DNA from 3 places in the Mesorhizobium robiniae genome. Region 1 is predicted to be linked to each of the others. Evidence: predicted binding sites of a transcription regulator. Region 1 holds the regulator's gene; each other region holds the start of a gene.
The links. The regulator LexA, encoded in region 1, represses DNA repair genes until DNA is damaged. The targets are predictions, from matches to a motif close to TGTTCNNNNTGTGTTCNG.
Positions count from the first base shown of each region.

Region 1 (10,247 bases):
GTGGATTCGATCACGCCGGCCCGCGACCGCACGCTGGATGAAGTCCGCCAGAAAGTAGTGGCCGACTGGACGGCGGCGGAAACGACCAAGCGGCTCACGGCGAGAGCGGACGAACTCGAAAAGCGTCTCAAGGCCGGCGCCACGCTCGATGTGATCGCAAGCGAGCTCAAGCTCGAGAAGCAGACCAAGCGCGGCGTAAAGCGCGAGGCGGACGACGTCGATTTTGGCAAGGAAGGGGCGGCTGCGATGTTCGACGAGGGCGAAGGCGGGACTGGGTTGATCCCCTCGCCCACCGGCGACGGACAAATCTTGTTCAAGATTGCCGAAGTCTTCGAGCCTGCCGGAGCCGACGCGAGCTCGGTGCCGGAAGACGCACAGAAATCCTTCACCTCCGGCCTGTCGGACGACCTGCTCGACCAGTTAGTGGCGCAGTTGCAGACCCAATACGACGTTCGCATCGACCAGACCGCCGTTGCCCAAGCCCTGACCAGATGAGCGCGCTCAAGACCCATATCGCCAAGGTTGCCGCCGGCGACGCCCTTTCCTTCGAGGAGGCGCGGGAGGCCTTCGACATCATCATGTCGGGCGACGCGACACCCGGCCAGATCGGCGGCTTCCTGATGGCGCTGCGCGTGCGCGGCGAGACGGTGAGTGAGATTTCCGGCGCCGTCGCCACCATGCGCGCCAAGATGCTGCGTGTCGAAGCGCCCGCTGGCGCCATCGACATCGTCGGCACCGGCGGCGACAATTCGCACAGCGTCAACATCTCGACCGCTTCCGCCTTCGTCATCGCCGCCTGCGGGGTGCCGGTGGCCAAGCATGGCAACCGCGGACTGTCGTCGCAGACCGGCGCCGCCGACGTGCTGACAGCGCTCGGCGTCAAGATCGATATCCCGCCGGAAACGATCGGCCGCTGCATCCACGAAGCAGGCGTCGGCTTCATGTTCGCGCCGGCGCATCATCCGGCAATGAAGCATGTCGGCCCGACCCGCGTCGAGCTTGGCACCCGCACCATCTTCAACCTGCTTGGTCCGCTCTCCAATCCGGCCGGTGTCGCCAGACAGATGGTCGGCGTGTTCTTGCCGGAGTGGATCATGCCGGTGGCCGAGACGTTGAAGGCGCTGGGCGCCGACCACGCCTGGGTCGCCCATGGCGACGGCTATGACGAGATTACCACCACCGGTGAAACCCAAGTGGCCGAACTGGTCGGCGGCGAGATCCGCAGCTTCACGCTGACCCCGGAAGCGGTGGGACTGAAGCGTCACACCAAGGACGAGTTGCGCGGCGGCGATGCCGCCTACAACGCCCAGGCGCTGCGCGACATGCTGGGCGGCGCTGCCGGCGCCTTTCGCGATACGGTGCTGATGAACGCCGGCGCCGGACTGGTGGTGGCGGGCAAGGTAACAACGCTTGCCGACGGCATGGCGACGGCGGCGCAAGCCATCGACAGCGGCCGCGCGCTGCAAGTGCTCGACCGGCTGGTCGAGATTTCGAACGGATAGAGCCGTGTCTGACATTCTGCGCAAGATCGAAGCCTACAAGCGCGACGAGATCGGGGCGGCAAAGGCGCGCGTGCCGCTTGCCGAGATCAAGGCGCAGGCGAAGGACGCCGATGCGCCACGCGGCTTTCTCGCGGCCCTTGAAGCCAAGCGCAAATCCAGCAGTTTCGCGCTGATCGCCGAGATCAAGAAGGCGAGCCCGTCCAAGGGTCTGATCCGCGCCGATTTCGATCCGCCGGCGCTGGCCAGGGCCTATGCGAAAGGCGGCGCCGCCTGCCTTTCGGTGCTGACCGACGCGCCGTCCTTCCAGGGCGCGCCTGAATTCCTCACCGATGCGCGCAGCGCCGTGACATTGCCCGCTTTGCGCAAGGATTTTCTGTTCGAGCCTTATCAGGTTTTCGAAGCCCGTGCGTGGGGTGCGGATGCCATCCTGATCATCATGGCGAGCGTCGATGACGCCATGGCCAGGGAGCTCGAAACGACGGCTTTCGAGCTTGGCATGGACGCGCTGGTCGAGGTGCATGACGAGGCCGAGACGGAACGCGCGCTGAAACTGTCGTCACGGCTGATCGGCATCAATAACCGCAACCTCCGGACGTTCGAAACCAGTCTCGACACCTCGGAGCGGCTCGCTGCGATGGTGCCGGCCGACCGCCTGCTGGTCAGCGAGAGCGGTATTTTCTCGCACGAAGACTGCCGCAGGCTGGAACGGAGCGACATCGGCACCTTCCTCGTCGGCGAGAGTCTGATGCGGCAACAGGACGTGGCTGCCGCAACGCACCTGCTTTTGATGGGCAAGGCGCCGGCTCATGCATCGGCCCGAAAATCAGAATCGATTTTCGGAGAGCACGATGCTTAGATTCAAAGTGTTAGAGCGTACCATGTGCGTCCAAACGGACGCACATCGCTCTAAGGCCATCTGACGATGACGACCGCCCTCACCCATCTTGGCGCGACAGGCGAAGCCAACATGGTCGATGTCGGCGACAAGGCGGAGACGACGCGCACGGCGATCGCCGAGGGTTTTGTCTCGATGCTGCCGGAGACGCTCAAAATGATCCTCGATGGCGACGCCAAGAAGGGCGACGTACTCGGTACGGCGCGCATCGCCGGCATCATGGCGGCCAAGAGGACGCATGAGCTGATACCGCTCTGCCATCCGCTGCTGTTGACTAAGATATCCGTCGACATCGAACCGGACGCGGCGCTGCCCGGCCTGAAGGTCACGGCATTGGCCCGCGTCACCGGCAAGACCGGCGTCGAGATGGAGGCGCTGACCGCCGTCTCGGTCGCTTGCCTGACGATCTACGATATGGCCAAGGCGGTCGACCGCGCCATTGTGATCTCGGGCGTCAGGCTGGTGGAAAAGACCGGCGGCAAGTCCGGCGACTACAAAGCGGGCGCCCAGGGGACAGGCCGATAATGGCGCTGCTTCCGGTCGCCGAGGCGCTAGAGCGCCTGCTTGAAGATGCGGCGCCCTTGCAAGCTGAAAGCGTCGCCCTGATGGACGCCGCCGACCGCGTTCTGGCGGAGCCGCTCATGGCGCTCCGCACCCAGCCGCCCTTCAACGCGTCCGCCATGGACGGCTATGCCGCGCGGGCCGAGGATGTCGCCTCCGTGCCGGCAAGACTTTCGGTGATCGGCATGGCGCCGGCCGGACGCGGCTTTGCCGGAACGGTCGGTCCGGCGCAAGCCGTGCGCATCTTCACCGGCGCGCCGCTTCCCGCAGGCGCTGATACCATTGTCATCCAAGAGAATGTCCGCGATCTCGGCGGCGGCAGCATCGAAGTGACCGCGCCGACGGTTGAAGGCCGCAACATTCGACGCCTCGGGCTCGATTTCTCGAAGGGCGACGTCCTGCTGGAGAAAGGTCGCCTGCTTGATCCGGCGGCGTTGTCGCTGGCGGCGTCGGCCAACCATCCGCAGGTCAGCGTGGTGAAACGGCCGTTGGTCGCTATCATCGCTACCGGCGACGAATTGCTGCCGCCGGGCAGCGAGCCTGGCCCCGACCAGATCATCTCGTCCAATGCCTATGGCGTCGCCGCTGCAGCCCGCTTGGTCGGCGCCGACGCGCTCGATCTCGGCATCGCCTCCGACCGCAAGGAGGCGATCGCCGCGTTGGTGAAAAAAGCGGTCGATGCAGGAGCCGACGTCATCGTCACGCTGGGCGGCGCCTCAGTCGGCGACCACGACCTTGTGCATGACGTGCTGACTGGCGAAGGCATGACGCTCGATTTCTGGAAGATCGCCATGCGACCGGGCAAACCGCTGATGTTCGGCCGGCTGGGCGACGTCCGCTGCATCGGCCTGCCTGGCAATCCAGTGGCGAGCCTGGTCTGCACACAGCTTTTCCTGAAGCCGTTGCTTGCGCGGCTCGGCGGCCGCGCCTACCGGCAGGACATGCGTCAGGCGCGGCTCGGCGCCGCCATACCGGCCAACGATCTCAGGCAGGACTATGTACGCGCGGTGGTGAAGGAAGACACCGGCACGCTAACGGCGACGCCGTTCGGCATCCAGGATTCCTCGATGCTCAGAACGCTGGCCGATGCGAACGGGCTGATCGTGCGTGAGCCATTTGCACCCCCAGCCGCGACAGGCGCCGCCTGCAGCGTGCTGATGTTACGCTGAACAAACCGTCAACGCATTCATTAAACTTTAAACAGTTGCGGAACACAACTGGAACAGATAGTGTTTGTTCTGGGTTTGTTTTTCTGATTCTGTTGGGGGTCGCGATGCTGACACGCAAACAACATGAGCTGTTGATGTTCATCCACGAGCGGCTGAAGGAAAGCGGTATTCCGCCATCGTTCGACGAGATGAAGGAAGCGCTCGACCTGGCCTCCAAGTCGGGAATCCATCGGCTGATCACGGCACTGGAGGAGCGCGGCTTCATTCGTCGGCTGCCCAACCGCGCTCGCGCGCTGGAGGTGCTGCGCCTGCCCGATTCGATCGCGCCCGGCCTCAATGCGGCGCGCAAATTCTCGCCGAGCGTCATTCAGGGCAGCCTTGGGCAGAGCAGCCATGGACAGGGCAGCCTCGGGCGGCAGATCAAGCCGGCGCCTTCACGCATGCCCGCAGCCGGCAACGACGACGACGTTGTCGCCACCGTCTCCATCCCGGTGATGGGCCGGATCGCTGCCGGTGTGCCGATCGATGCCATCCAGCACCAGACGCATTCGATCTCGGTGCCACCGGACATGATCACCGGCGGCGCGCACTACGCGCTGGAAGTCAAAGGTGATTCGATGATTGAGGCCGGCATTTTCGACGGCGATACGGTCATCATCCGCAACGCCGACACCGCCCAGCCTGGCGAGATCATTGTCGCCCTGGTCGACGAGGAGGAAGCGACGCTGAAGCGGTTCCGCCGTAAAGGCGCCTCGATCGCCCTGGAAGCCGCCAATCCGGCCTATGAGACGCGCATATTCGGGCCGGACCGGGTCAAGGTGCAAGGCAAGCTGGTTGGATTGATCCGGCGTTACTGAACGGCAGCTTTCTTGGCTTTCTCAGGCTTGCGGTAAGGCGGCAGACCCCTCGCCTCGCGCGAAAATCTCCGCTGCTCATGCCAGGGCCTGTATGGCTGTTCGACGGCAAAACGGATTTCTGCGCGCGTCGTCGCAGATTGCGGATCGAAGAAGACGGCAGCACTGCCCATGCGAGCGAGCTGGCGTTTGGTGACGACGAGAACCAGCGGGTTGCGGCAGGGATTATAATAGGCTGTGGCGTCGTCAATAACGAGCAAATCCGCAAAGCCACAGGCCGGCCGCGCGGTTTTGCGGTCGTCGGCGAGCGCGATGATCGCGCCGGACGGATGCCGGGCGATGCAAAGGCCGTCAGTGCAGTAAAAAGGCGCTCCCGGCGGCAGGTCGGCCGGGTCGGCGATGTCGAACCGCACGTCTCCTTTTTCGAATGTCTCCGGCTCGACAATAGTCGCTGAAATCAGCGCATGTTTCCAATTGTCGGTGGTGAATTCGTTCGAGCGCACTCGGTTGACGGCAAGTTCTCCCCCGCCGATCGGCAGCGCCACCAGATGCGCGTCCTCCGAGATCAGCACGTCGGGGGTGCGTGTCTCGGAAATCGTCAGCAGGCCGGCGAGCGCAAAGGGAAGTGCCGCAAGCCGCAACCATGTCGTCGCCATTGTGGCAATGACCAGGGCGACCGTCACCAGCAGAACCGACTGCAACGAAATCAGCCCGACTGCATCGACCGGCGAACGCTCGGAGATCCATCCCGATATTGCGATCATGGCCGTCAGCCCCTTGCCCATCATGTAGAGGAAAGGCCCGTCGAGGCCGAAAGGCATTGCCAAGGCGCTGACGACGGCCAGGAACATGACGACCGTAACGATCGGCATGACGGCCAGATTGGCGAACAGGCTGAGCGGCGAGACGCGCTGGAAGTGCCAGATGGCGAAAAGCGCGGTGGCGCTGCCGGCAATGATGGAAGTCATTGCGATGGTACCTGTCCCAGCGAGGAGTTTGCGCGTGACGAAAGCGACCGGTGACCGTCGCTGCGGCGGCGCCTTGGCCTTGTCGGCACGATAGTCCGACCAGCCGGCATAGGCGCCTACGAGAGCCGCGGTCGCGGCGAAGGACATCTGGAAGCTGGGGCCGACCACCTCGTGCGGCGACACGACGATGACGGCGATCGCTGAAATCGTCAGATTGCGCATGGTGAGTGCGGCCCGATCGAACAACACGGCGACAAGCATCACCGCCAACATGATGAAGCTGCGCTCGGCCGCGACCACGACACCGGAAAATATCAGATAGGCAGCTATGGAAACGAGTGCGGCGCCGGCCGCATATTTTTTGACCGGCCTACGCGACGAAAAATCGGGAAACAGCGCAAAGGCGCCGCGCAGCAATCCCATGATGGTGCCGGCAACAAGCGCCATGTGCAGGCCGGAAATGGAGATGATGTGGTAGATGCCGGTGCGCCGCATCGATTCGTTGATTTCTTCGGGGATGCCGGCACGCACGCCGACGATCAGCGCAGCGGCAATCTCCCCCTCGGCCCCACCGATGCTGTCCCTGATGTGGTCGGCGATGGTTTCGCGCGCCTTTTCGATCGAGGCGGAAAGGCGCGCGGCTAACGGTGCATCCTCGGAAGCGACGATCTTCGGATTGCCGAGGAAAAAGCCGCTGGCGCCAATGCCGGCGAAATAGCTGTCAAAGGAGAAGTCATAGCTGTCCGGCCTAACCGGGCCAGTCGGAGGCAGAAGCCTCACATAGCCGGCCACCACCGAGCCTGCGGTCATCTCGGCGGGAGTTTTGCGTGCCGAAACCCTGACACGTTCCGGTGCATAACGCAGGGTCGGCCGGGCGGTCGATATCACGTCGATGGTCAGCCTGATCCGGCCGTTCGCCATCTGGTCGAGCCTGACGACGCGGCCGGTGAGCTGGGTCTGGATTACCGAACCGAGCATCTGCGTTCCCGCGCGCCAGGTTTCAACCTTGGCGGCGAGCACACCGAGTGCGCACAGCAACGCTGCCATGAAACACAAATGCGTTTTGCGCCATGACCGCGTGACCGCTGCACACAATGCCGTGAGGACCACGACGGCGATGGGTTGGGGAAAGCCCGGTTCCACGGCAAGCGAAAAATAGACGATCACGCCGGATGCCAGGAAAACCGGCACCAGCAGGAAGGCGACGCCGCGGTCGAGTTCCATGCCGGCCGCCGAAACAACGCTGTTGCGGACAGCGGATGGTGCGAGGCGACGGAACTGTCGGCGGAAACCAACGACAGGCCTGGGTGTTGGACCGGGTATTGGCGCGGAGCGGCCTGGCGAAAGAAGCTGGATGCCCGAGTGCGACCCAGGCAACGAAACGGGTAGCGGCTCGGCGTGAGGAACGTCGGCAAACAGCGATCGTTCGCTGACGCTTGCGACCACGCCCTCGCTCTCGTTCACGCCGCGGCCTGGTCCAGCCATCGGGTCTGCCCCTTGCGCCCTTGACCTCCTATGCTACATGAACGCGCGACGCGCGAAAGTCCGCGCAACCACATCCGTTTCCTGCGCCTGCCTGAGAGTTCCATGTCCGACAAGGTCGTAACCCGTTTTGCCCCCTCGCCCACCGGCTTCCTGCATATTGGCGGGGCGCGCACGGCGCTGTTCAACTGGCTGTATTCGAAACACACCGGCGGCACCATGCTGCTGCGCATCGAGGACACCGATCGTGAGCGTTCGACGGCTGCGGCAACCGCTGCCATCCTCGACGGGCTCTCGTGGCTCGGCCTCACCTGGGACGGCGAGCCGGTATCGCAGTTCGAGCGCGCGCCGCGCCACCGCGAGGTGGCCGAGGAGCTGGTACGCATGGGCAAGGCCTACTATTGCTATGCGACGCCAGCCGAGTTGGAGGCAATGCGCGAGGCGGCCCGGGCCAAGGGGCTCCCTCCCCGCTATGACGGCCGCTGGCGCGATCGCGACCCGTCGGAGGCGCCTGTGGGCGTCAAGGGCGCCATTCGCATCAAGGCGCCGACCGAGGGCGAGACGGTGGTGGATGATCTCGTGCAGGGCGCAGTCCGCTTCCCCAACAAGGATCTCGACGATTTCATCATCCTGCGCTCGGACGGCAATCCGACCTATATGCATGCCGTCGTCGTCGACGACCATGACATGGGCATCACCCACATCATACGCGGCGACGATCATCTGACCAACGCCGCCCGCCAGATGGTGATCTATCGAGCCATGGGCTGGGGCGTGCCGTCGATGTCGCATATCCCGCTGATCCACGGCGCCGACGGCGCCAAACTGTCGAAGCGACATGGTGCGCTCGGTGTCGAGGCCTATCGCGCCATGGGCTATCTGCCTGAAGCGCTGCTCAACTACCTGGCGCGGCTCGGCTGGAGCCATGGCGACGACGAGGTGATGTCGATCAAGGACATGATTGCCTGGTTCGATATCGGCGACGTCAACAAGGGCGCCGCCCGTTTCGACTTCGCCAAGCTGGAGGCCCTGAACGGCGTGCATATGCGCCGCATGAGCGACGCCGAATTGCTCGATATCTTCATCGCCACCTTGCCCTATCTCGAAGGCGGCCCGGCGATCGCAGCGCGCCTCGACGACACGCGCAAGGCGCAATTGCTTGCCGCCCTGCCAGGCTTGAAGGAGCGCGCCAAGACGCTGGTCGAGCTTGTCGACGGCGCCGGCTTCCTGTTCGCCGAGCGGCCGCTGCCTATCGATGAGAAGGCGGCTGCATTGCTCGGCGGTGAGGCGCGCGAGATCCTGCGGGGTGCCCACGCGACCCTGAAGGCAGTTTCAGGCGATTGGACGGCCGCCGCGGCGGAGGCTGCGATCCGCGAATATGCTCTGGCAGGCGGTCGTAAGCTCGGCGCCGTGGCCCAACCTTTGCGTGCCGCGCTGACCGGCAAAAGCACCTCGCCCGGCGTGTTCGATGTGCTTGCCGTGCTTGGCCGCGAGGAAAGCCTGGCGCGCATATCCGATCAAATCGATTAGCAAAACTGGCCCAAGAAGATTGGCATTGAAAGGCGGGTTTCGCAGTGCAACATTAGGTCTTGGCCCAATTTGGCACGCAAATCCAATAGCGGGCGCAAACGCGCGAACTCCGATCCTTTCGACGTGTTGCGTTGCAGATATATTGCCTTGCCGGCAGTGAGAAAACCAAAAGGAGTTTGCAATGTCCGAAGCTGCGACAAAGATGGAATTTGGCGGCAAAACCCAAGCATCGACTGCAAAACTTGAATTCGGCGGCAAAACTCACGAGCTCAAGGTGCGAAGCGGTTCGGTCGGACCTGATGTCATCGACATCGGCTCGCTTTACAGCACCACCGGGGCCTTCACCTACGATCCCGGTTTCACGTCGACGGCAAGCTGCGAGTCGGAAATCACCTTCATCGATGGCGATGCCGGCATTCTTTTGCACCGCGGTTACCCCATCGACCAGCTGGCCGAGCATGGCGACTTCCTCGAAGTCTGCTACCTCCTGCTCTACGGCGAATTGCCGACCAAGGCGCAGAAGGACGATTTCGACTACCGGGTGACGCGCCACACCATGGTGCACGAGCAGATGTCACGCTTTTTCACCGGCTTTCGCCGCGACGCGCATCCGATGGCGGTGATGTGCGGCGTGGTCGGCGCGCTGTCGGCCTTCTATCACGATTCCACCGACATCTCGGACCCGTATCAGCGCATGGTCGCATCGATGCGGCTGATCGCGAAAATGCCGACGATCGCGGCGATGGCCTACAAATATCACATCGGCCAGCCCTTCATTTACCCGAAGAACGAGCTGAATTTCGCGGCCAATTTCCTGCATATGTGCTTCGCCGTGCCGTGTGAGGAATACAAGATCAACCCGGTGCTGGCGCGTGCGATGGAGCGCATCTTCATCCTGCACGCCGATCACGAGCAGAACGCCTCCACCTCGACCGTCCGCCTCGCCGGCTCGTCGGGCGCCAATCCGTTTGCCTGCATCGCTGCCGGCATCGCCTGCCTGTGGGGACCGGCGCATGGCGGCGCCAATGAGGCCGCTCTGAACATGCTGGGCGAAATCGGTCATGTCGACCACATCCCGGAATTCATCGCGCGCGCCAAGGATAAGAACGACCCGTTCCGATTGATGGGCTTTGGCCATCGCGTCTACAAGAACTACGATCCGCGCGCCAAGATCATGCAGAAGACCGCACATGAGGTGCTGGGCGAACTCGGCATCAAGGACGATCCGCTGCTCGACATCGCCATGGAGCTGGAAAAGATCGCGCTGACCGATGCCTATTTCATCG
Region 1 is NZ_JBEPMC010000006.1:16,681-26,927, reverse strand. Features, by position in the region: gene ABID19_RS17350 (SurA N-terminal domain-containing protein) at 1-495, shown strand, start outside; gene trpD (anthranilate phosphoribosyltransferase) at 492-1,502, shown strand; gene trpC (indole-3-glycerol phosphate synthase TrpC) at 1,507-2,358, shown strand; gene moaC (cyclic pyranopterin monophosphate synthase MoaC) at 2,425-2,922, shown strand; gene ABID19_RS17330 (molybdopterin molybdotransferase MoeA) at 2,922-4,127, shown strand; gene lexA (transcriptional repressor LexA) at 4,232-4,984, shown strand; gene ABID19_RS17320 (ComEC/Rec2 family competence protein) at 4,978-7,434, opposite strand; gene gltX (glutamate--tRNA ligase) at 7,537-8,961, shown strand; gene gltA (citrate synthase) at 9,143-10,247, shown strand, end outside.

Region 2 (10,247 bases), 450 kb from region 1:
TCAACGGCCATCTGCGCCGCGATCTTGCCCCACGCATCGACGATCTCAGGCGCTTGCCGCGAGACATCGTCGATCATGCCAGATTCAAGTTCCACCACAGGCGCGAGTACAACACGCTGCAGAAGATGGCCTATGGCGGCGTCATGTTCGTGCTGCTGCCGCTGATGATCATCACCGGCCTTGCCATGTCGCCGAGCATGAACGCGGTGCTGCCGTTCCTCAACGATCTGCTCGGCGGCCGGCAGACGGCGCGGACGATTCATTTCATCGTGATGCTGCTGCTCGTCGCCTTCTTCATCATCCATATCCTGATGATCTTCGCCGCCGGCCCGATCAACGAGCTGCGTTCCATCATCACCGGCTGGTACCGAACCGATCCGCCGGCGCAAGGCAGCAAGACGCCCCAAAGGAGCGCGTGAGATGGCGAAGTTTGTGATCAGCCGCAGAAAATTCCTGACCTCGGCCAGCCTCGGCGTCTCCGGTATCATACTGTCGGGTTGCGATGCCTTCGACAGCCAGCTTGGCGTCGGCGACGGCCTGCGCAGCTTCCTCGAAGGCGCCAACGGCTTGACCTGGCGCGCGCAACGCCTGCTTGCCGGCGATTCGCTGGCGCCGGAATTCACCGAAGCCGACATTCGCCAGCCGCAGCGGCCGAATGGCGTCACCGCGCCGGGTGACGATGTCTACAAGGGCCTGCTCGCCAACAATTTCGCCGACTGGCGGCTCGAGGTTTCCGGCCTCGTCGAAAAGCCGCTGTCGCTGAGCCGCGAGCAATTGATGAACATGCCAAGCCGCACCCAGATCACCCGTCACGACTGTGTCGAAGGCTGGAGCTGCATCGCCAAATGGACCGGCACGCCGCTGTCGCTGGTGCTGGACCAGGCGGTGGTCAAGCCGCAGGCGCGTTACGTGATGTTCCATTGCCTCGACACGATCGACCGCAGCCTGTCCGGCGACGTCAAATATTACGGTTCGATCGACCTGATCGATGCCCGTCACCCGCAGACGATCCTTGCCTATGGCGTGAACGGCAAGCCGCTGCCCGTCGAGAACGGCGCGCCGTTGCGTGTCCGCGTCGAGCGCCAGATCGGCTACAAGATGCCGAAATATCTCCGCAAGATCGAACTGGTCGACAGTTTCGCCGCCATCGGCGGCGGCAAGGGCGGCTACTGGGAGGACAATGGCTACGACTGGTACGGCGGCATTTGAACCGAACCGGCGCGACGCTGTTGCAACCGCCTAAGCGAGCTTGTCGATCAGCGGCCTCAGCGCCGGGTGGATTTCTGGCATGGTCAGCGAAGACTTGTCGGTAAGGTGTCGCTGGCAGGTGACAAGGTGTCGCCCACAGGCTATGGATAACGAGTCGAGGGCTCACATTGAGTCCTACCTGTTTGCGGGAGAGAGCAGCGAGAGCTGCCGCCGAAGGGGAAATCGCCCGAAATCTCTCAGGCAAAAGAACCGTAGACGGGAAAGACACTCTGGAAAGTCGGGGCTTGCCCCCGCGCCGAAGGTGTAAGCGCTGCCGACAGAGTTACGGGGCGCGAGTCTCTCAGGCTTCAGACAGAGGGGCACGGACTGGTCGCCATTCGCGGCCGATTGCGTGCGACTCTGGAGACGACATGACGGGCGACGACACCAAACACCTTCCCCTCGAAGATCTGCACGTGGCAGCCAATGCGCGCTTTGGCGCGTTCGCCGGCTGGTCGATGCCGCTGACCTATCCGGCAGGCGTGATGAAGGAGCACCTTCACACCCGCGAACATGCCGGCCTGTTCGACATCTCGCACATGAAGCTGTTCGAGATCAGTGGGCCGGGCGCCGGGTCGCTGCTCAATCGCACATGCCCGCTCGACGCCGGCGCGCTTGAGATTTCCCAGTCCAAATACACGTTCTTTCTCAATGAAGCCGCCGGCATCATCGACGATTTGATCGTTACCAGGCTCGGACAGCAACGCTTCATGGTCGTCGCCAATGCCGGCAATGCCGAAGCCGACGAAAAGCACCTGCGCGCTTTTGCCGTGGATTCTGACACAAAGGGTGGTTTTGACGCCAAAGTGGACGCACTCGACCGCGTCTTCCTGGCCATTCAGGGGCCCGAAGCCTGGGCCGCCCTGTCCCGCGCCGGCATCGAGAACGGAACACTGCTGTTCATGCATGGCTTTGAGCCCCGCGAGAACTGGTTCATGAGCCGGTCGGGCTATACCGGTGAAGACGGTTTCGAGATCGGCCTGCCGGAAGCCGACGCGCGAAATCTCGTCGCCAAACTGCTCGAGGACGAGCGCGTGATGTGGGTTGGACTGGCCGCCCGCGACAGCCTGCGGCTCGAAGCAGGCCTGTGCCTGCACGGACTGGACATCACGCCGGAGATCGACCCGGCCAGCGCCGGACTGATGTGGGCGATCCCAAAGGACGTTCGCGCCTCTGGCGCTTTCATCGGTGCCGATGCATTGCGTTCAATCCTGGAGCGCGGCCCGACGCAGAAACGCGTCGGCCTGAAGCCGGAAGGCCGCCAGCCGGTACGCGCCGGTGCTGCCCTTTTCGACACCGACGACAATCCCGCCGGCCATGTCACCTCCGGCGGTTTCGGCCCTTCGGCCGGCCATCCGGTCGCCATGGGCTATGTCCAGACAGCGCTGGCCAAACCAGGCACAAAACTCTTCGCCGACGTTCGCGGGACGAAAATCCCGATCGATATCAATCCCCTGCCCTTCACGCCGCATCGCTATCGCAAAGGATGAACCTTCTCATGCCAAAAACCTATTTCACCGAAGATCACGAATGGCTCCGCGTCGAAGGCGGTGTCGCTACCGTTGGCATCACCAACTATGCGCAGGAACAGCTCGGCGATCTCGTCTTCGTCGAATTGCCGGAGCTAGGGAAAAAGCTGGCCAAGGGCGATACCGCCGTTGTGGTCGAATCCGTCAAGGCTGCATCGGACGTCTATGCACCGGTCGACGGCGAGATCACCGAGGCAAACACCTCGCTATCGTCTGATCCGTCCCTGGTCAATTCGGCGGCGACCGGCGACGGCTGGCTGTGGAAGATGAAACTGGCTGACGAGAGCCAGCTCGAAGGTCTCCTGGATGAGGCCGCCTACAAAGCCCATATTGGTTGATAGCAGGACCAGGAAGATGACTGTAGCACCCTACCCCTTCTCGGCCCGCCATATTGGCCCTGGCCTCAATGATATCAGAGCCATGCTGGCGACGATCGGCGTTCCCTCAGTCGAGACGCTGATCAGCCAGGCAGTGCCGAAATCGATCCGGCTCGACCGACCGCTGGCCTTGCCGTCACCGGCAAGCGAAGCGGAGGCGCTGGCCGAGCTTTCGGCGACAATGGCAAGAAATACAGTTCTGAAGAGCTTCATCGGCGCCGGCTATCACGGCGTCCACGTGCCGCCGGTCATTCAGCGCAATCTGTTCGAGAATCCGGCCTGGTATACGGCTTACACGCCCTACCAGGCCGAGATCAGCCAGGGCCGGCTCGAAATGCTGTTCAATTTCCAGACGCTGGTCACCGAACTAACCGGTCTGCCGGTGGCGTCGGCCTCGCTGCTCGACGAGGCGACAGCGGTCGCCGAGGCGGTCGGCATCGCGTTGCGCCATCATCGCGACAAGCGAACCAAAGTCGCGCTGGCCGGCACCCCGCATCCGCAGACGCTTGACGTCGTGCGCACCCGCGCCGAGCCGCTCGGCATCGAGGTCGACGGCGACACGATCGATGATAACACGGCCGCTCTGCTCGTCTCCTGGCCTGATACGTTTGGCGTCTATGGCGACCACAGCGCGGCAATCGAGAAGGCCCGTGCCACCGGCGCGCTGGTCGTCTTCATTGCCGATCCGCTCGGCCTGACGCTGACCGAAGCACCGGCTAGGCTTGGCGCCGACATCGCTGTCGGCCCGATGCAGCGGTTTGGCGTGCCGATGGGCTTTGGCGGCCCGCACGCCGCCTATTGCGCCGTTTCCGACAGGCTGACGCGGCTGATGCCCGGCCGCCTCGTTGGCCAGTCGACCGACAGCAAAGGTCGCCCCGGCTATCGTCTCGCCTTGCAGACGCGTGAGCAGCATATCCGCCGCGACAAGGCGACCTCCAACATCTGCACCGCGCAGGCGCTGCTCGCCAACATGGCGACAGCCTATGCGATCTGGCATGGTCCCGCCGGGCTGCAGGCGATTGCGGAGCGCATCCACACGCTGGCCAGCCGCCTGGCAGCCGGCCTCAAGGCAGCAGGCGTTTCGGTGCTTGGCGCACGCCGCTTCGACACGGTGACGGTGGAAGTGAAGGGCAGAGCCGACGCGATCGCCGCCGCCGCCGAAAAGACCGGCCGATTGCTGCGCGTCATCGACGCTGACCACATCGGCATCAGCTTCGATGAGACCTCGACCGATGCCGATCTGGACGCGATCGCGACGCTGCTCGGCGCTAAGGCGGGCGCCGCTGCCGGGCGCACTATGCCAGGGCAGCCACGCGGCAAGGAGTTTCTCAGTCAGCCGGTGTTCCACGAAAACCACTCGGAAACCGAGATGATGCGCTTCCTGCGCCGGCTGGCCGACAAGGACCTGGCGCTTGACCGTGCTATGATCCCGCTCGGATCCTGCACCATGAAGCTCAACGCCGCTGCAGAGATGATGCCGGTAAGCTGGCCAAGCGTCGCCAATCTGCATCCCTTCGCACCGGCAAGCCACTCGGCCGGCTACCGCGCGATGATCGACGAGTTGGAAGCCTGGCTGGCGGAGATCACCGGCTTCGACGCGGCGACCCTGCAGCCCAATGCCGGCAGCCAGGGCGAATATGCCGGGCTGCTCGCCATTCGCGGCTACCACCGCTCACGCGGCGAAAGCCACCGCACGGTTTGCCTGATCCCGTCGTCGGCACATGGCACCAACCCGGCGAGTGCGGCGATGGCCGGCATGAGCGTCGTCGTCGTGCGCTGCACCGAAGACGGCAACATCGACGTTGACGATCTGAAGGCCAAGGCTGCCGAGCATGCGCAGAACCTCGCGGCATTGATGTTCACCTATCCCTCGACGCATGGCGTCTTCGAGGAAGGCGCGCGTGACCTCTGCGCGTTGATCCATGAGCATGGCGGCCAGGTCTATTTCGATGGCGCCAATCTCAACGCGCTGGTCGGCCTCGCCCGGCCGGGCGACATCGGTGCCGATGTCTGTCACATGAACCTGCACAAGACCTTCTGCATCCCGCATGGCGGCGGCGGCCCCGGCGTCGGCCCGATTGGCGTCAAGGCGCATCTCAAGCCATATCTGCCCGGCCACGTTACCGAAGGCTCCGGCCATGCGGTGTCGGCCGCACCGTTCGGCAGCGCTTCGATACTGCCGATCACCTGGATGTATATCCGCATGATGGGCGCTTCGGGCCTGAAGCAGGCAACCGAGACGGCGATCATTTCCGCCAACTACATCGCGACGCGGCTCGAGGCGCATTTCCCGGTGCTCTACAAAGGCAGGCACGGACGCGTCGCGCATGAATGCATTCTCGACACCCGCGTGCTCAAGGACAGCGCCGGCATAAGCGTCGATGATATCGCCAAGCGGCTGATCGACTACGGCTTCCACGCGCCGACCATGTCGTTTCCGGTGGCAGGCACGCTGATGGTCGAGCCGACCGAATCCGAGCCCAAGGGCGAACTCGACCGCTTCTGCGAAGCGATGATCGCGATATCGAGCGAGGCAGCCAAGGTGGCGAAAGGCGAATGGCCCCTGGCCGACAATCCGCTAGTCAATGCGCCGCATACCGCCGCCGAGGCACTGGCGGCCCAGTGGGCCCACCCGTATTCGCGTCTGGAGGCGGCTTATCCGGCCGGCGACGCCGACACATCAGCCAAATACTGGCCGCCGGTATCGCGTATCGACAATGTCGCCGGCGACCGCAACCTCGTCTGCTCCTGCCCGCCGCTGTCGGAATATCTGGGGGCGGCGGAATAGACGATGAAAAGTGGAATCCGATTTTCGGGCAAGATCATGGTCTAACAAAAAGATAGAAGCCTCAATCAGGCAGAACGCAAGGCCGGCGCGTCGGCCTTGCTCGCCTTGTTCTGGGCGACGACGCGATTTCGACCGGCGCGCTTTGCCGCATAGAGTGCCGCGTCGGCTTCGGCAAGCACATCGTCGAGACTGGTGCCGCCTGTCCCGCCAAAGCCGATGCCGCCACTGACCGTGCTGCGCAATGGACCAAGCTGGGTGGCGACGACTTCCGTGCCGAAGGCGACGCTGATCTTGCTCGCGATGTCATAGGCCTTCTCTTCCGTCATCCGAGACATGACCAGCACGAATTCTTCGCCGCCCAGCCGGAAAGCATCGACTCCGGTCCTGGCATATCTCCTGATGACAGCGGCGAAGCGGCGCAGAACCTGATCGCCAACGGGATGACCGAATACGTCGTTCGTCCTCTTGAAATGATCGAGGTCGAATATGGCGACGGACATGAACGGACCGAAAACCCGTTCACCGTAGAATGCCGTTAACGCCCGCCGGTTCATCAGCCCGGTCAGTGGGTCGGTCATGGTCTCGGCCTTTAATTCGATCTGCGCCCGCAAATGGTGGAGCGAGAACGTCAAAGCACCGAGCCCGGTCATGCAGGCGACCGACACGACGGAATTCAACCGTTCGGCCCAGTTGTCGGGCGCAATGCCGAGCACCCATTGGCCCTTGACCAGCAGGACCGCGCCGCAAAGTCCGAAGGACAGCGCACAGACGCCGCTCAGGAACGAAACGACCAGCAATATCCGGCTGTCATGATCGCCTTTGACCCAGAAAATCACTCCCATAGCCAAGAGCAGCGCGGTTACCGTCGCGTAGGTGATGATGAAGCCGACACCGTCAAACCCGAGATACGTCGCGCCCGCGCAAACGGCCATCGCAGCCAGTGTCGGCAGAACCGCGCGCCTATAGTCGCGCATGCCGAGATATTGCATGGCCGACAGGCACAGGATCAGGAAGCCCAGGCTGAGAAGCGCAAGCACAATCTGGCAAAGCCAGGGGCTGGGATCCCTGGCATAGTGCCAAAACAAGACCACATGCACGACGAGCACAAGAATGCCGCACGCCACCGTCAGCATAGAGCGTGCCTGTGGCGCGGTGAACCAGATCGCAAACATGGTGATGCTGAGGCACGTGCCCGACAGCGCCGCCGCGAGCAGGAGCGAACTGTAATCCAACATGCGTAAGCGGCAGCCTCTTCAGGAGTTCCGCTGCATTCTAGGTCAGCGGCAGTGCGCTGATACCGTTTTTCGGCCAACCTTCCGGCGCAACCTTCGGACAAGGTTTACAAAGCGTCGATGCGCCAAGCTGCCGCTTGGTTGTGGAGTGGTTTTGCAGTAAGAGGCTCTATCCTCGAACGTAACAGGAACCTCCGTCGCCTGCCCGCAAAAAGCGTGGCAGTATCGGGTGGTGATTCGCAGCATCGGAATCCAGGACCAGCATGGACGACAATAACGATCTTTTCGGCACGATGGACAAGCAGCCGCAACCGGTTCGCGCCGCCGCGCGCCCGGCCGACCCGCTGGTGCAGGCGGCGAAGCGCCCGGCATCCCGCGACGGCAGTGAAAGCTATAGCGCCGCCGACATCGAGGTTCTCGAAGGGCTGGAGCCGGTGCGGCGCCGGCCTGGCATGTATATTGGCGGCACCGACGACAAGGCGATGCATCATCTGTTCGCCGAGGTCATCGACAATTCGATGGACGAGGCGGTGGCAGGCCATGCGACCTTCATCGATGTCGAGCTTTCCGCCGACGGATATCTGGCCGTCACCGACAATGGCCGCGGCATTCCGGTCGATCCGCATCCGAAATTCAAGAAGCCGGCGCTCGAAGTCATCATGACGACGCTGCATTCCGGCGGCAAGTTCGACAGCAAGGTATACGAGACCTCGGGCGGCCTGCACGGCGTCGGCGTCTCCGTCGTCAACGCGCTGTCGGACCATCTCGAAGTCGAGGTCGCACGCGGCCGCCAGCTCTACCGCCAGCGTTTTTCGCGCGGCGTTCCGGTGACCGGTCTGGAGCAGCTCGGAGAGGTGCATAATCGCCGCGGCACCAAAATCCGCTTCCATCCCGACGAGCAGATCTTCGGCAAAGGCGCTGCTTTCGAGCCAGCGCGGCTCTACCGCATGACGCGCTCGAAAGCCTATCTGTTCGGTGGCGTTGAGATTCGCTGGACCTGCGACCCCTCGCTGATCAAGGAGAAGGACACGACGCCGGCCAAGGCCGAGTTCCATTTTCCCGGTGGCCTCAAGGATTATCTGAAAGCCTCACTCGGCGACGAATTCCAGGTCACTCGCGAAATCTTCGCCGGCAAGAGCGACAGGCAAGGCGGCCATGGCTCGCTCGAATGGGCGGTGACCTGGTTCGGCGGCGACGGATTTCTCAATTCCTACTGCAACACCATTCCGACCGGCGAAGGCGGCACGCACGAGGCCGGCTTCCGCAACGTCTTGACGCGCGGCTTGCGCGCCTATGCCGATCTGGTCGGCAACAAGCGTGCTTCGATCGTTACCTCGGAAGACGTCATGATCTCGGCCGCCGGCATGCTGTCGGTGTTCATCCGCGAGCCGGAATTCGTCGGCCAGACCAAGGACAGGCTGGCGACGATCGAGGCGATCAGGATCGTCGAGACCGCCATCCGCGATCCCTTCGATCACTGGTTGGCCGACAACCCGCAGGAAGCCTCGAAGCTGCTCGAATGGGTGATCGCGCGTGCCGACGAACGGGTGCGCCGCCGCCAGGAAAAGGAAGTGTCGCGCAAGAGCGCTGTGCGCAAATTGCGCCTGCCCGGCAAGCTCGCCGACTGCACGCAGAATGCCGCGGCCGGCGCTGAGCTCTTCATCGTCGAGGGCGATTCGGCCGGCGGCTCGGCAAAACAGGCGCGCGACCGCGCCAGCCAGGCAGTTCTGCCGTTGCGCGGCAAGATTCTCAACGTCGCCAGCGCCGGCAACGACAAGCTTGCCGGCAACCAGCAGATCTCCGACCTGATCCAGGCGCTTGGCTGCGGCACACGCTCAAAATACCGCGACGAGGATCTGCGCTATGACCGGGTCATCATCATGACCGACGCCGACGTCGACGGCGCCCACATCGCCTCGTTGCTGATCACCTTCTTCTATCAGGAGATGCCGAACCTGGTCCGCGGCGGCCATCTCTATCTGGCGGTGCCGCCGCTCTATTCGATCCGGCAAGGCGGCAAGGTCGCTTACGCCCGCGACGATGCGCATAAAGACGAGCTTCTGCGCACCGAATTCAACGGACGCGGCAAGGTAGAAATCGGCCGCTTCAAGGGGCTCGGCGAAATGATGGCTGCCCAGCTCAAGGAAACAACCATGGACCAGAGGAAGCGCACGCTGCTCAGGGTCGATGTGATCGACGCCGAGACCGCCACCAAGGATGCGGTCGACGCGCTGATGGGCACCAAGCCGGAAGCCCGCTTCCGCTTCATCCAGGAACGCGCGGAGTTCGCCGCGACGGAAGTGCTGGATATCTGAGCATCTTCTACCCGTTCGCATCGAATGTGGAGATGAGCGTGTGATCTGGGACCGGCTGCGGAGCGATCTTGCCGCGAGGTTCGCCGGCCTGACGCCACCAACGCGCTCGGATTGGATTTTCGCTCTGCGCACGGTTTCTGCCGGACTGATCGCACTCCTCGCCGCCTACGCCCTCAAGCTCGACCACCCTCAATGGGCGATGATGACGGTGTTCATCGTTGCCCAGCCGGTCGCCGGCATGGTGCTGGCGAAGGGCTTCTACCGGCTGCTCGGCACACTGGCCGGCGCGCTGGCGGCAATCGGCACCACCACGGTCTTTGGCGCCAACCTCTGGCTGCTCGTCACGGCGCTTGCCGTCTGGATAGGCCTTTGTACCCTCGTCTCGTCGCTGCTCCGCAACCCTGAAGCCTATGGCGCGGCGCTTGCCGGTTATACGGCGATGATCATCGGCCTGCCGGCTTTCGGCCAGCCACATCTCGTTGTCGATCTCGCTGTGGCGCGCTGTGCGGAGATCGTGCTTGGCATCGTCTGCGCCGCCCTGACCAGCCGGCTGATCCTGCCGAAACTGGCGGCTGACGCCATCATCGGCAGGCTGAAGCGCTGTATCCTCGACCTTGCGGCCTATGCTGGCGGCGCGTTCTCCGGCGGCGACGCCGCGACGCTAGCCAACCTGCACCGAAAGCTGATCGCAGACGCCCAGACGCTGAGTGAAATGCGAGCCTATGCAAGGCTGGAAGCGCCGAGCTTCGCGACGCGCG
Region 2 is NZ_JBEPMC010000006.1:468,796-479,042, forward strand. Features, by position in the region: gene ABID19_RS19505 (cytochrome b/b6 domain-containing protein) at 1-419, shown strand, start outside; gene ABID19_RS19510 (molybdopterin-binding protein) at 421-1,209, shown strand; glycine riboswitch at 1,385-1,471, shown strand; gene gcvT (glycine cleavage system aminomethyltransferase GcvT) at 1,620-2,738, shown strand; gene gcvH (glycine cleavage system protein GcvH) at 2,747-3,115, shown strand; gene gcvP (aminomethyl-transferring glycine dehydrogenase) at 3,132-5,942, shown strand; gene ABID19_RS19530 (GGDEF domain-containing protein) at 6,008-7,177, opposite strand; gene parE (DNA topoisomerase IV subunit B) at 7,438-9,489, shown strand; gene ABID19_RS19540 (FUSC family protein) at 9,530-10,247, shown strand, end outside.
Region 2: parE (DNA topoisomerase IV subunit B) is a predicted target of LexA. The motif match lies at 7,350-7,367, and genes of this name have one in related genera.

Region 3 (10,247 bases), on a different contig from region 1:
GTGGTCGATCTCAAGCAGATACACCATGTGATCGGCGCTGCCGGGCGCGTGTCTTTCGGCAAGCCGGAGATGCTGATGGAGCTTCTCGGCGTCGTTCCGGGCGCGGTCACCGTGTTCGGCGTAATCAACGACACGGCGGGAAGAGTGAAGGTGGTTCTCGATCAGGAGTTGATGGACCATGCCATCATCAACGCCCATCCGCTGACCAACGAGGCAACGACATCGATCGCTGCCGCCGACCTCGTCAAATTCGTCGAGGCAACCGGGCATGATGCTGTTATCTTGAAAGTCACGGCATGATCGCCACATGGATGGCGATAAACCGACTTCTGAGTGAGGATATGGACGTTGTGCCGGGCCGGTGGGCTGGCGGCGCGACCGAAAGGGCGACGAGATGAGCGACAACAATCAATTTGGCGGCCCGTTTGGCAGCAATGGCGGGCAATATGCCACCACAGTGCAGTATGGCGGCACCGAGGCCGCCCCGGCGAAAGTCGCGCTTGGCGAGCCGGCTGTCGATGTCATCAAGGACACGACGACCGCCGCTTTTGCCGCCGACGTCATCCAGGAATCGCGCCGTCAGCCGGTGCTGGTCGATTTCTGGGCGCCCTGGTGCGGGCCCTGCAAGCAACTGACGCCGCTGCTGGAAAAGGCGGTCACGGCCGCCGGCGGCAAGGTCAAGCTGGTCAAGATGAACATCGACGACCATCCTTCCATCGCCGGACAGCTCGGCATCCAGTCGATCCCGGCGGTCATCGCCTTTAAGGATGGCCAGCCGGTCGACGGCTTCATGGGCGCCATTCCCGAGAGCCAGATCGCCGCGTTTATCGAGAAGGTCGGCGGCAAGACCAATGGTGCGCCGCAGGTGGCCGAGGCGCTTGCCGCGGCCGCGGAGGCGCGCGACGCCGGCGATGTGCAGACCGCGGCGGACATCTACGACGCGATCCTGGAGCAGGCGCCGGAGACGATCGAGGCCATTGCCGGGCTTGGCGATCTGCTGTTCGAGGCCGGCGATGCCGAGGGCGCCGAAGCCGTGCTGGCGCGGGCGCCGGAAGCAAAGAAGGATGCACCGCCACTGGCCGCGGTGCGCGCCAAGATGGCGCTTGCCGCACAGGCGTCCGCGCTCGGCAATCCGGCCGAATTCGAGCGTCGGCTGGCTGAGAACCCCGGGGACCATCAGGCACGTTTCGATCTTGCCATGATCCAGAACGCCAATGGCGAGCGCATGGCGGCGGCCGACAATCTGCTGGCAATCGTCAAGGCCGATCGCTCGTGGAACGACGACGGCGCCAAGATGCAGTTGCTGCAATTCTTCGAGGCATGGGGGATGACCGACGAAGCAACGCTGGCGGCGCGGCGCAAATTGTCGTCGCTGCTGTTCTCCTGAGCGCGCATCAAGCTGTTTTTGCCTGGTGGCCTTGCGGTCGGCGGCGGCTGCGCCAGATTAGGGGCCAGACCGGATCCGTTTTTCGCTTCCTGACGATTTACACGCCAGGTTGCGATGGGCGGTCGGATTGATGCGCTTCTGGACGAAGCGAGCGGAGGACTGAAGTGCAGGCGGGAAACGCGCATTACCGGCTCGATACGGATTTGCCGTCGACGGTGCCGATCTTCCCCCTTGAAGGCGCATTGCTGCTGCCGGGAGGCCGCATGCCGCTCAACATCTTCGAGCCGCGCTATCTGGAGATGGTGGATGAGGCGATCGCCGGATCGCGGCTGATCGGCATTATCCAGCCCAGCCTCGACGGCGCGCGGCGCGCCGATGGCGAACCTGAACTCTGCAATGTCGGCTGCGCGGGACGCATCATTGCGCTTTCCGAGAGTGGCGACGGCCGTTACCTGATTTCGCTGCAAGGCGTGTGCCGGTTCCGCATCGTGCAGGAGCTCGCGGTCAAGACGCCCTTCCGCCAGTGCCGGTTTGCCCCCTTTCTCACCGATCTCGATGAAGATCAGGCAGAGACAGAGATCGACCGGCCGGCGTTGCTCAAGGCATTTCGCGCCTATCTGCAAGCCAACGATCTTGAAGCCGACTGGGAAAGCGTCAGCCGCGCCGAAAATGCCATGCTGGTCAATGCGCTGTCGATGATGGCACCCTACGGGCCGGCCGAGAAACAGGCGCTGCTCGAAGCGGCGGACCTGAAAACACGCGCCGAAACGCTGATCGCCATCACCGAAATGGCGCTGGCGCGCGAAAACGAGGATTTCGGGTCGAGCCTGCAATAGGTTGGGTGGAAGGGCGCTGTCTTGCCTTCTTCCACAAGGGGAGAAGGCTGCGCGAAACCTGAAGTGATTGCCCCAGAGAAGGACAGACGGAAATGGTGGATGGGCGTGACGGAAAGAATGCCAATGTCGACCCCAGGCTGCTGGAATTGCTGGCCTGCCCGCTGACCAAGGGCCCGCTCACCTGGGATCCGGAGCGGGGCGAGCTCATCTCAAGGGTCGCTCGGCTTGCCTATCCGGTGCGTGACGGCATCCCGATCATGCTGCCTTCGGAGGCGCGCGCGATCCCTTTGGAGGACGGATTGCCGCCGCGCCTGGGCGGACCGTCCTGAACAACAGCGATTCTTCGCTGTCCCGCCGGCATTCGCGAGATTGTGCAGCGCCGCACCGGCATCCTTTATTGAAAATTGCGCCCCTTGGGCATGACCCTTTCTGCCTTCCCCGATAGCGTCGCGATATCCTGCCGGTCGCTTTGCACGACAGGTACATCGGGCTTCTCCTCCAAAAGCACGGACAGCCAGGGCGTCAGATCCTCGACCTTTTCGGCGACGATATGGATGACATCCGATTCCGACTGCAGTTTGCCGGTGACACGAACGAACCGCGCCCCCATGACAATGGGCCGGTAGCGGTTGAAGGTCCTTTCCCAAAAAATGACGTTGGCGACGGCCTGCTCGTCTTCCAGCGTCAGGAAAATCGCTTTGCCAGTGCCTGGGCGCTGCCGCACGAGCACCAGGCCGGCGACGGAGACCCGCCTGCCATCCGGCACGGAGGGGAGGCGCGCATTGGGCGTGACGCCGGAACGATCCAGCCGTTGGCGCAGGAAGGCAAGCGGATGCGCCTTCAGCGACAGGCCGAGCGAACGGTAGTCGTGGACGACGTGCTCGCCGAGCGGCATTGTCGGGAGCCTGGTTTCGGGTTCAAGGTCGCGCAAACGGATCGCCGGCCGGTCGAACAGCGGCAGGGTCTCGGCCGCACTCCTGCCGTCGAGGGCGCGGACCGCCCACAGGGCGTCGCGGCGGTCGAGACCAAGCGAACGGAAAGCGTCGGCTTGCGCCAGTTTCTCGATCTCATCGACATAGAGGCCTGAACGCAGCCAGACATCGCGAACGGATGCGTAGCCGTCGCCGCGTCTGGCGACAAACACCTCCATGCGCTCCTTCGACAGACCTTTGACTTGGCGGAAACCCAGCCGGACGGCATGATTGGTCCGGATGACGCCGCGCATCTGGGCATGGCGTTCGAGGATGCGCGCCGGATCGAAAGGCTCCTCCTCCAGCGCGCAGTCCCAACCGGAAAAATTGACGTCGACCTCGCGGATTTCGACGCCATGATCGCGCGCGTCGCGAACAAGCTGAGCCGGCTGATAAAATCCCATCGGCTGGGAGTTCAGGATCGCGGCGCAGAACACGTCGGGATAGAAGGTCTTGAACCAGCACGAGGCATAGACCAGCAGGGCGAAGGAAGCGGCATGGCTTTCGGGAAAGCCATATTCGCCGAAACCTTCGATCTGCTTGAAGCAGCGTTCGGCGAAGTCTTTCTCGTACCCTCTCTTCATCATGCCATCCACCATCCGCTTGCGGTAATTGCCGATCGTGCCGGTGCGCTTGAAAGTGGCCATGGCGCGGCGCAATTCATCGGCTTCGCCCGGCCTGAAGCCGCCGGCGACGATGGCGATCTTCATCGCCTGTTCCTGGAACAGCGGCACACCCAGCGTCTTGCCGAGGATCTCCTTCAGTTCCGGCTTGGGATATTCGGCCTTCTCCTTGTCCTGCCGGCGGCGCAGATAGGGATGGACCATGTCGCCCTGGATCGGGCCCGGCCGCACGATCGCCACCTCGATGACGAGGTCATAAAAGGTGCGCGGCTTGAGGCGCGGCAGCATCGACATCTGGGCGCGCGATTCGATCTGGAAGACGCCGAGCGTGTCGGCGCGGCAGATCATGTCGTAGACATGTTCGTTCTCCGGCGGCAGGGTGGCCAGCACATAGGGCTGGCCATAGTCATCCCGCGCCTCCGGATAATAATCCCTAAGCAGCGTGAAGGCGCGCTGCAGGCAGGTCAGCATGCCGAGCGCCAACACATCCACTTTAAGGATTTTCACCGCGTCGAGATCGTCCTTGTCCCACTCGACCATCTTGCGTTCATCCATCGCCGTCTTGATGATGGGCACGATCTCGTCGAGCCGGTCCCTGGTGATGACGAAGCCGCCGACATGCTGCGACAGATGACGGGGGAAGCCCATGATCTCGTTGGCGCATTCGATCACATGCCTTGTCGATGGATCGGCCTGGTCGAGACCGCCGGCCCTGGTCTCCTTTTCGCCGAGCTCCGAGGTCGACCAACCCCAGATCGAGCTGGACAACGCGCTCCTGACATCGTCCGACAGGCCCATCGCCTTGGCCACTTCGCGCATCGCCGACCGGCCCCGGTAGCTGACGACGGCCGCGGCAAGCGCGGTGCGCTTGCCGCTGTATTTGGTATAGATGTACTGGATGACTTCTTCGCGCTTCTCATGTTCGAAATCGACATCGATATCGGGCGGCTCGTTTCTCTCCTCGGAAATGAAACGCTCGAAAAGCGAGTCGATCCGCTCGGGTCCCACTTCGGTTATGCCGATGCAATAACAGACCACCGAGTTGGCCGCCGAGCCGCGCCCCTGGCAAAGTATGCCCTGGCTGCGGGCGAATTTGACGATGTCGTAGACGGTCAGAAAATAGCGCGCGTAGTTCAGACGCTCGATCAAAGCGAGCTCTTCCCGGATGCGCTTCGTCACATCGGCGGGAACGCCTGCGGGATACCGTATCGCTGCACCCTCTCGAGCCAGCCTTTCCAACTCGGCCTGTGGCCCGAGGCCCGATTCCGTCGGTTCGTCGGGATAGTTGTATTGGAGATCACTGAGAGAGAAGCTCAATTCGCCGGCAAAGCGCAACGTTTCCGCCAGCGCTTGCGGATGCCTGCGGAAAAGCCGCGCCATCTCCATTGGCGGCTTCAAATGGCGCTCGGCATTGGCCGCCAGCTCCAGCCCCGCTTCGGCAACAGGCACGTTGAGGCGGATCGCCGTCAGCACGTCCTGCAACCGGCGCCGTTCGGACGTATGGTAAAGAACGTCGTTGGTCGCCATCAGCGGAATGCCCGATGCCTCAGCCATGGCAGCCGCCTGCTCGATGCGGAAGCGGTCGTTGCCCTGATAATCCGGCGCAACGGCAAGCCGCAAAGCCTTGCCAAATCTATCCTTAAGCCGGCTAATCAGTCCAAGGTGATCTTCCGCCGGCGCCGACAGATCCGGCAGGACCGCCAGCGACATGAGATCGCCCCATTCGAAAAGGTCGTCGCGATAGAGAAGCGGTGCGCCCTTTTCGCTTTCCTCGCGCATATTGGCTTGCGTCAGCATGCGGCACAGATGGCCCCAGCCCTTGCGGTCCTGCGGATAGGCGAGAACATCAGGCGTGCCGTCGCAAAAAACCAGGCGGCAGCCGGGATGATAGGAAAGACCTTCCACCTTGGCCTGCTGCCAGGCGCGCACGACACCGGCCACCGTGTTGCGGTCGGCAAGCCCGATCGACGAAAATCCCAGGAACTTTGCTGCGACCACCAGCTCCTCCGGTTTCGAGGCGCCGCGCAGGAACGAGAAATTCGACTGGATGCCGAATTCGGCATAGGGAACGGCCGTCAGCGCGTTCATGCGAAGACCCCATGCATGAACCAGCGCGGCGGGATTTGAGAGGCGCCGTAGAGACCCTGGCGGTAGAGCCAGTAACGGCGGCCGTCGCTATCCTCGATGCGGAAATAATCCCGCGTCGGCGCGTCTTCCTGCCCCGACGCCTCCCGCCACCATTCCGGGGCGATGCGTTCCGGCCCTTCGGCGCGCGCAACCCGGTACAGCGCGCGCCGCCAGCGGAAGTTCATAGGCGGCCCCTCAGGCATTTCGGTGGCCGGGACCTCGATCGGTTCGGGCGAACGGAACAGCCGGATCGGGCGTTCCGGCCGGAAGACAGGCTTAGCGTCTTGTATCTTGTCCGGCTTCTTCGGCGGAGAGACCCTTTGCGGCGCTTCCGCGAAGGGAAGCGTGGCGACGGCGCGCTCGGGCAGATGACTCTCGACGGCAACCGGTTTCAAAACCGCGCTGTCGCCGAGCCGGGCGCGGATGCGGTCGGCGAAAAGGGCGATGTCGGCGCCGTCATCGCGCGTCTCGCCGGCGAGATCCGCCTGCTGCATGTCGAAGGCCGCGGCCGTCAGGACCGAGAGGCGCACGAGATCGAAGCCATAGCCGGCATCGATATCCTGTTCGAGCGCGGCTAGCCTTTCGTGGAACAATTTCTGGATCAACAGCGGCTCGCGCAACGGCCGCGAGGTGCCGACGGCGATGCGGCTGACGGCGCCGTCGACGCGGAAGAGCAGCAGCGCCAGCCTTCTTGCGCCTTCGCCGCGACGCTCGAGATCCACCTTCAAAGTCGTCGCCAGCATTTTCACCAGCCGCTCTATTTCGTCGGTCAGCATGATGGGTTCTGCGAGGTGGCGTTCGACCGAAAGCGGCGCGACCGGCAGGCGCGGCGACACCGCCTCGTCGAGGCGGCCGAGCGCCTGGTCGAGACGCAAAAGCAGAGAGACACCGAAGCGGCGGGCGAGCGGCGCGCGGGGGGCTGCCATGACGGCCCCCGCCGTGCGCAGGCCGACGCTTTCCAGGCTGGCGCGGATATCAGGCTCGATGCGTAGAGCCGCCAGTGGCAAGGGTGCGAGAAGCGCTTCCTCCTCGCCACCGGGGACGATGCGGTCACTGGCAAACCGCGCTGCCGCCCAGGCAGCACCTGGCGTCGCGGCAAGGCCGGCGCGGACATCAAAACCCTGATGGAAAAAGCGCGACAGGATGTCGTCGAGCATCGAGCGTTCGCCGCCGAAAAGATGGGTGCAGCCGGTGACGTCGAGGAACAGGCCATCGGCTGCGTCGAGCGCCACCAGCGGGGTGTAGCGATCGCACCAGTCGGCAAGGCTTTCGAGCAGGCGGCGGTCGGCCTCGGGATCGGCTTCCAGTACGTCGATCGACGGATGCATGGCACGCGCGTCGGCTATGCCCATGCCGCGCTTCAGGTGAAGCGCCTCAGCCCGCTCGTCGAGGGCGGCGATGCGCTGCGCGTTCCCCTGGCGATGGCTGATCACCAGCGGCAGGTGATCCGACGGCCGGGAACGCCAGGACCGCCCCAGACGCTGCCGCAGGACCCTTTCCGCGGCGAGATGCGGGAACCACAGGGACAGAATTCGCTGCCCTTCTTTCCTCGCCCCGTCTTTCTTCGAAACTGTGTTCATCGGGGTTCCACTCCAGTGTGAATTGTCCTGGCAAGGCCGTGCGGCTCTTGCCGATGCTGACGGTGAAGGCGGGACGGCCGATCGACCCGGCAAGCGGCCGGGCAATCGTCTGGCGGGATGCCGACGGCGCCGCCGACAGGACGAGGCGTACGGGTGCCGCCGTCGGCTCGGGTTCGCCGGCCTGGCGCAGCAGAAACACCGGCCGGCCGGCATTTTGCGCCCGGGCGTGCAGCCGCCGCGTCGCCGTGAGGTCCAGCCGCTGCGGGCTGCCGCGGATTTCGAGGATGACGGCGGCGAGCGCGGTCATCCGGGCGGCTTCCTCGGCGATCCACAGCGCATCGAGGAGTTTTGGCGCCTCGGAAAACAGCAATTGCTCCGGCTCGATGCCGAAAACAGCGTGAAGCCCCCTGGCATAGGGGAAGCCCGCCTCCCGGAAGATTTCCGCGGTGCCGATCCACAGGACCGGCAATTGCGGCCCCTGTTTGAGGATCAGGCTGACGAGCGACAGGGCGAAGCCGGCGACGGCCCCGGCATCACGTGTCGCGGCGCCATGGATCTCGTTCAGCGCCGCCTTCGGCAGGCCGCCGCTAAGCGCGGTGTCGAGACCTTCGGCACCGGTGCGCAGAAACGCATCAGGCGGCGCCACGGCGAGGCCGCGGCGGACGATTGTCAGACCATCCGCTGTTGGATTCTGGGAGGTGACGTCAGCATCAACGGGGGCTGCGCCGGCCGGCGCCTCCAAGCGCTCGGGCAGCGTTCCCTCGATCTTCGCGATCTGGCGGCGCAGGGCAAAAACAGTCTCCCGCGCCACGGCGCTTGTCGCCATGACGGTCAGCTTCCACTCACAATTGTTCCTGTTATGTTCCTATAGATTCCAGAGGCCACCCGAAGAGTCAAGCGGAGTCATGGGGAATTTATTCCTGCCCTTGCGTTAACGGCAACCCGGCCATTTGCCGAGTCCGGCTCGAAAGCCTATATGCCGGGATCAGAAGGACAAAGCATGGCCCGCATCTACAAGACCCGTGTCTGGCACGACCAGCTTTCGCCGTCGATGGAGGAAATGGAGTTCCTGGCGTTGGAGGCTTATGCCCACCTGCCGGAGGATTTTCGCAAGCTGACCGGCGAGATCGTCATCCAGATCGCCGAATTCCCGACCGACGAGATCATGGACGATCTGTCGCTGGAAACGCCTTTCGACCTGCTTGGCCTGTTCGAGGGGCGCGGCATTGCCGAGCGCTGGAACCCGCAGACCGGCGAGGGGCCGAACCGCGTCACGCTCTACCGCCGCGCCATCCTCGACTACTGGGCCGAGAACGAAGAGACGCTGGGCGACATCGTTACCCATGTGCTGATCCACGAGATCGGCCATCATTTCGGCCTGTCGGACGATGATATGGAGCGGATCGAAGAGGCGGCGGAGTAAAGGGCCCCACGCTTCGTCATCCCAGGGTCTCCGCGACGTCGCTTCGCTCCTGCTCCGCCCTGGGATGACGAAAGACGAGCAGAAACCTCCCTACCAATCGCTGAGCTTGGTGTTGGGCCCGTATTCCTGGCCCTCGATATCCTTCACCACGGCCTGGCCGCAGCGCATGCTCTTGGTCTGCTTGTCATAGGCATAGGTTGGCGAGCCGAACAGGTGCCAGCCCTTGTTCAGCGCCGCCGTCACCTTGTGGCAGAAGCTGGAATCGTCCGGGCCGGACAAAAAGCGGTAGAGTTTCATTTTTCATTCCTGTCGTGAGTTGCCAATCATGCCCCGATGGCGGCCGCCTTCGCCAGCAGTTTTTCGGCCTGCGCCAGATGCAGCCGTTCGACCATTTTTCCATTCAGTGCAATGACGCCCTTGCCGGCATTCTCGCCAAGCGCGAACGCCTCTTTCACCGAACGCGCCTCGGCCAGCGCTTCGGCAGATGGCGCAAAGGCCCGGTTCGCAGCCTCGATCTGGGTCGGATGGATCAGCGACTTGCCGTCAAACCCCATGGCAGCCGCCTCCCCGCATTCGCGCGCAAAAGCGTCCAGGTCGCGAAAATCATTGAAGACACCATCGAGCAGGTCAAGGCCGCCGGCGCGCGCGGCGAGCACCATCTGCATCAGCCACGGTGTGAGATAGCGCCGGTCGGGCGTGGCGAGAATGCCGGTCTCCTTGACCAGATCGTTCGTTCCGGCCACGAAACAAGTGAGCCGCGAGGCCGGATCGCGGCCAAGCTCGGCAATCGGTCCGATGTTGAGCAGAGCCTTGGGGGTTTCGATCATCGCCCATAGTTTCACCGCGTCGGGTGCGAAATTGTCGTCGAGAACGTCGCCGGGTTCGAGGACATCGCGCGGCGTGTCGACCTTGGGCAGCAGGATGGCGTCGGGCTCGCAGCGTGCCGCGGCCAGCAAATCGTCGGCGCCCCATTCGCTGGAAAGCGCATTGATGCGCACGACCATCTCGCAGCGCCGGCCATAGTCGTTGGCAACTGGGCGATCGGCGAAGATGCCGGCGAGTTTTTCGCGCGCGGAGACCTTGTCGGCGGGAGCGACGGCATCTTCGAGATCGATGATGACGGCGTCGCAAGTCAGCGAGGCAAACTTGGCCAGCGCCTTGTCGTTCGAGGCCGGGACGTAGAGCACCGAACGGCGCGGGCGGTAGGTTTCGGTCATCATACCAAATCTATGCCGCCTGCGGCCGGTCGAGGCAAGCCGCTTTGACCTGCATAAAAACTGCACAAAAGTCCCGAAAATCT
Region 3 is NZ_JBEPMC010000003.1:532,500-542,746, forward strand. Features, by position in the region: gene ABID19_RS10715 (prolyl-tRNA synthetase associated domain-containing protein) at 1-300, shown strand, start outside; gene trxA (thioredoxin) at 395-1,387, shown strand; gene ABID19_RS10725 (LON peptidase substrate-binding domain-containing protein) at 1,552-2,223, shown strand; gene ABID19_RS10730 (Trm112 family protein) at 2,316-2,552, shown strand; gene ABID19_RS10735 (error-prone DNA polymerase) at 2,618-5,905, opposite strand; gene ABID19_RS10740 (DUF6504 family protein) at 5,902-7,377, opposite strand; gene ABID19_RS10745 (ImuA family protein) at 7,319-8,350, opposite strand; gene ABID19_RS10750 (metallopeptidase family protein) at 8,525-8,947, shown strand; gene ABID19_RS10755 (DUF1737 domain-containing protein) at 9,038-9,244, opposite strand; gene ABID19_RS10760 (HpcH/HpaI aldolase/citrate lyase family protein) at 9,271-10,164, opposite strand.
Region 3: ABID19_RS10745 (ImuA family protein) is a predicted target of LexA. The motif match lies at 8,374-8,391, and genes of this name have one in related genera.